2 regions of the Lepagella muris genome follow, and region 2 is predicted to be linked to the other one. Evidence: riboswitches for the same ligand, from Rfam matches in the RefSeq annotation. Region 2 holds a riboswitch; the other holds the start of a gene.

Region 1 (2,465 bases), on a different contig from region 2:
ACGATAACCCTCAATTCCGAGCACCGGACTCAGTTTCTCCTTTGTGGTCGTAAATCGGTAAGGTCCAAGACCGATATAGTCGGCGCCCTCTGCCGCAGCTCTCTCTATATCAACCACACAATTGGCTGTGGCTCCTATTATCCTACGCATACCGAGTCTACGGCGTGCCTCTGCCAACGGCATATCGTTCTTGCCGAGATGCACACCGTCGGCATTCAATTCCTTGACAAGATCCACATGGTCATCAATGATGAATACTGCCCCATATCTGTCGCACAGTCTGCGAATCTCCCTACCCTCTTCAAGCAATGTCGATTCATCGGCATCCTTATGACGCAACTGAACCCACCGGCATCCTCCGGAAAGGACTTTCTCAACCTCTTCCGTTATCGACATCTCGCGCACGGGATGCGTGATAAACTGCAATTGGAATGCCTTCATATCAAGATTCCGTTTCCATGCGTAGCCAAGCATGGCGGCTCCCCCGAAACCAAGCTGTTCAATCTCTCCGAAACGTCGGGGCGTGACACCGCCAAGCGCGAAAATCCTCTCATTGACGCTTGACCTCAAATCCTCAGAATTGAAATTGCCCTTATATCCCGGTTTTGAGATGCTTGGGAAAATAGGGCTCAGAAATGCGTAGTCATATCCCTGGTCGGCTATCTCCTCCATTGAATGTAGTGAACGGCTCACCAGTCCGTTCCAGCCTGTGGGAATCGTATTGTTTCTTGAATTGAGATGTATACCTCCAATCCCTATCTCCATTGCAAGATTAAAATGATCATGGAATGAGAGCAGCGTATACAGGTTCTCCGGTATGTTTTTCACAAGCGACTTCACCTCCTTGACCGATGCACCGGGTTTGCGTATATGCACTCGCTCATACCCCCCTTCGGTAAGTAATTTCGTTATCGCTTCCCCCTCTCCGTCAAAAAATTCCGGAAGCGTGATTGCTATCTTTCGCATAATCTCAACCTCCACACACGGCTTTTATGACAGTGACTTTCATACCGTCTTCTACAATAAATTCCTGCCATTCTCTCTTTGGCACCACACGGTTTCCAACAGCGACGGCTCTCCCCTTCCCGTCAATACCGCAATTGGAGAGAAGATCTCCGATAGTGATACTATCTCCCTCCACAACAATCTCCTTGCCGTTAATCTCTATTTTCATGACATAGTACATAAAAAAGACGTCCGTCATCACCATGATGACAGACACATAGAGGAAAATCCATATATGAGATGAAACATCCTTACGCCTTCGCGCTTACACGAATTACCGCCTATACAGGCCGGGATAAAATCACGTGATCCTTTCGTCGGTACTAACCGCATCAAGTTCGTAGGGTATAATCTCAGTCCATCGGATGGACACCCCTCCAGTGTTGTTGCAAAATTATATCATTTTCTTCACAATTGCAAATTATCGGACTTCAAAAGTAACGAAAAATTACTGCTTATTTGAATATTTGCCCTCACTTCTTGAGATTAGTTTTTGAAATGTAGTCGAAGACCAAAGCGTGGATTTATTAGATTTTTGTTAAATATGAGGGAATATTTTGTTGGTATGTTAAAATCCTTTAACTTTGCAAAAGGAAACAGGATATTCCATGTTTCCGGACATCAGGATTCCCTTGATGACTCCAACAACTAAAATCCGGATTAATTATGAAACGACACCCTCTCACCACCCTCCACGAGATATCAATAAATTATTCCATAAACCATTATTAATTAAAACAACCTACGTATGAAGAGACTATTGCTCTTGACCGTAGCACTTATCGGTGTTGTTTCCTGGGCATTCGCTCAAAGCAATACCCTAACGTGCCGCGGTTCAGTTATCGATGAACTCGGTGAGCCCCTGATCGGAGCTACAGTTCAGGCGAAAGGAACATCGGTTGCAGTTCCCACTGACATCGACGGTAATTTCAATCTAAAGGTGCCTGCCTCTACCAAAGAGCTACAGATCACCTACATCGGCTACAAGACACTTCTTTTGAAGGCTCAGTCAGAAATGGGCGTCATAAAAATGGAGCCGGATTCAAGAATGCTTCAAGACGTCGTGGTAACTCAGTCAAAGGCCCGCACACGCGAGACCCCGGTGGCTATTTCTGAATTGACAGCCGGCGACATTGAGGCAAAACTCGGCAACAAGGAGTTTCCTGAGGTTCTGAAAAACACCCCCGGTGTATGGGCTACACCCGAAGGTGGCGGCTATGGCGACGCAAAAATCAACATGCGTGGCTTCAAGGCTCCAAACGTGGCTGTCCTCGTCAATGGTGTCCCCATGAACGATATGGAATGGGGCGGCATATATTGGTCAAACTTTGCAGGACTGTCAGGCGTGACTTCAAGCATGCAGACTCAGCGCGGTCTTGGTGCGGCTATCATCTCAGCCCCCTCTATCGGCGGTACTGTCAACATCACCACAAGAGGTCTTGATTCCAAGAAAGGTGGCT
Region 2 (2,465 bases):
GCGTGTAAGCTCGCCGAGCACTTCAAGTTCAAGAAATTGCGCGCGGTCGTTGGCATCGTGTGTCGAGCCGGGACGCATCCCGTCGCCGAGCGAGACAGCCACATCATATTTGTTGAGAATCTCGCATATCTCATCAAAATGAGTGTAGAGGAAGCTTTCCTGATCATGCTCCACACACCATTGCGTCATGATGGAGCCTCCACGCGACACACATCCTGTCAGACGTTTGCCCACGAGTAGGGCATGCTCGCGGAGCACACCGGCATGGATAGTGAAATAGTCCACACCCTGCTCACATTGTTCGATGAGTGTGTCGCGGTAGATCTCCCATGTGAGGTCGCTCACTTTTCCGTTGACTTTCTCAAGAGCCTGATATATAGGCACCGTGCCAACCGGTACCGGACAGTTGCGGATGATCCATTCGCGGGTCTCGTGTATGTTGTTGCCCGTAGACAGATCCATCAGCGTGTCGCCACCCCAATAGCAGCTCCATACCGCCTTTGCCACCTCCTCCTCAATGCCCGAGGAGAGTGCTGAGTTGCCGATATTGGTGTTGAGTTTTACTGAGAAAGCCGGTCCGATGATCATAGGCTCAGCTTCCGGATGGTTGATATTGGCGGCAATGATGGCGCGCCCGGCAGCCACCTCGTCGCGCACGAACTCGGGAGTGATGTAGGTCTTTATGCCTCTCTTCTCATTATCGAGATTCTCGCGGATCGCCACGTATTCCATCTCCGGGGTGATCATCCCCTTGCGGGCATAGTGCATCTGGGTGACACGCCGACCCTCCTTTGCCTTGCGGGGTTTGTGGGTCATCGGGAAACGTATGGCATCGAGAGACTTGTCGTCACGTCGTGCCTTGCCGTATTCGCTTGATATGTCGGGCTGCACCTCTGTGTCGTCTCTGTCAGCAATCCAACTCTCTCGCTTGCGGGGAAGACCCTTATTGATGTCAATCTTGATGTCAGGGTCGGTATACGGACCACTTGTGTCGTACACTGTCACCGGCTCGTTAGGATATTCCACTCGTTTGCCGTTTTCAATAGTGACCGTGGGATATTGGTGTATCTCTCTCATCGCCACTTTTATTGGAAACAGTTTCCCATTCACGTATATCTTGGTTGAGTTAGGATAGACCGAGACATTGATATTTTCTATGTTCATTATGTTGATTGTTATTTAATTGTCGGAGTATGAGTGTTACAGTGACACGTATAAATAAAAAACGGTCCGATCTGTGGACCGCACCGAATGATAGAGGATTCTAATTCCATGGGAAGCTCCCTTCATCGGCATTATCCGCATCAGGTTCACAGGGTATGATCTCAGCTCCTGAAGGGGCACCCCTGCTTCGTCTGCAAAGGTAGTTTAAAAACTCAACACATGCAAATTTAGGCACCGGTTTTATTTTTTATTCCCGAAGAAAGGATAAAGGATCATTAAGTAATCAAAGAAAAGAAAGAAAACTCTGCGTTCTCCGTGAGATTGATGGTTTAAATGGAGCATGGGGAGCATGGTGCCTCCTGATCTTCTGACTTCTATATCCCGCTGCAGGTTGATGAGATACATAAGAAGTGATTGTAGACCAGGGAGGGTGGGTCAATCGTTGAAGGCAAGGGTGAGGGCTATGCCATCATTGGTGAAATTGATTGCCTTGGGGGAGAGAATTTCAAGAGCCTTCTTCAATTGTGGGATATTCTGAAGATGCACCAATATCGTGTGGTTCTCCTTCGGTTCGATAATCTCACCCAGTTTGGATTTCGTCAGATACTGAGTAATGCCGGAAATCACCATATCAAGGGGTGCACCACCATCATATTTGAAAAAGATGTCATTCCCCTGAATCCTCACCACAGTGAGTTTCACGGAGATAGTCATCAGAAGAATCTTCTTGCCATACGCGACATTGACAGAGTCCCTGTCGACGAAAGACAGTTTCACAGGAGCCTTCGCAGCCTTCAAAATCTGCTGCTCCACTTCCGGATAAGAAATCGCTATTTTCATATCAATCAAATTTATATTTATAATTCTAACGTAACTTAACCGTCAAAATTACTATTCTCTTGTGAGATATTTTTCTCCCATTTTTCTATCTCGTTATAAAACCCATAATCCCGTGCAATCGTCTTGAATCTCCGTAATACATTACTCATATAGTTCGGTTCGAACAATCCCTTTTCAGAAGCTTTCTTATAACGATTGAATGCTTCGGTGAAAGCATTGAAAGCTTCCTCCCGTGAAGGGAAATATGTAAGTTTGATTCTACGGAGTCCCGATTTGAAACATCTCATGTAATCATCGCGAGTCCAGTTCTTTTCCGTGACAGTTTTTTTGTCAATACCGTCGTTTGATGCCTTGACTTGATTATTACCTTGATTTGTATTCTGATAGAGCGACTTTTGGAATTTACTGGTATAAGCCTTTTTGTGGGAACTTGTCAGATGCCATGCAGCACATGCAGCGCA

The links. A riboswitch is a leader RNA that binds a small molecule or an ion and turns the genes downstream of it on or off. The one in region 2 is predicted to bind thiamine pyrophosphate.
Region 1: linked by a shared signal. The riboswitch ahead of thiS (sulfur carrier protein ThiS) and the one ahead of thiC (phosphomethylpyrimidine synthase ThiC) in region 2 are both predicted to bind thiamine pyrophosphate.

The regions. Positions count from the first base shown of each region.
Region 1 is NZ_SRYB01000016.1:85,542-88,006, forward strand. Features, by position in the region: gene E5331_RS11610 (thiamine phosphate synthase) at 1-966, opposite strand, end outside; gene thiS (sulfur carrier protein ThiS) at 971-1,174, opposite strand; TPP riboswitch at 1,298-1,392, opposite strand; gene E5331_RS11620 (TonB-dependent receptor) at 1,754-2,465, shown strand, end outside.
Region 2 is NZ_SRYB01000027.1:17,990-20,454, forward strand. Features, by position in the region: gene thiC (phosphomethylpyrimidine synthase ThiC) at 1-1,164, opposite strand, end outside; TPP riboswitch at 1,265-1,358, opposite strand; gene E5331_RS15155 (hypothetical protein) at 1,600-2,004, opposite strand; gene E5331_RS15160 (hypothetical protein) at 2,040-2,465, opposite strand, start outside.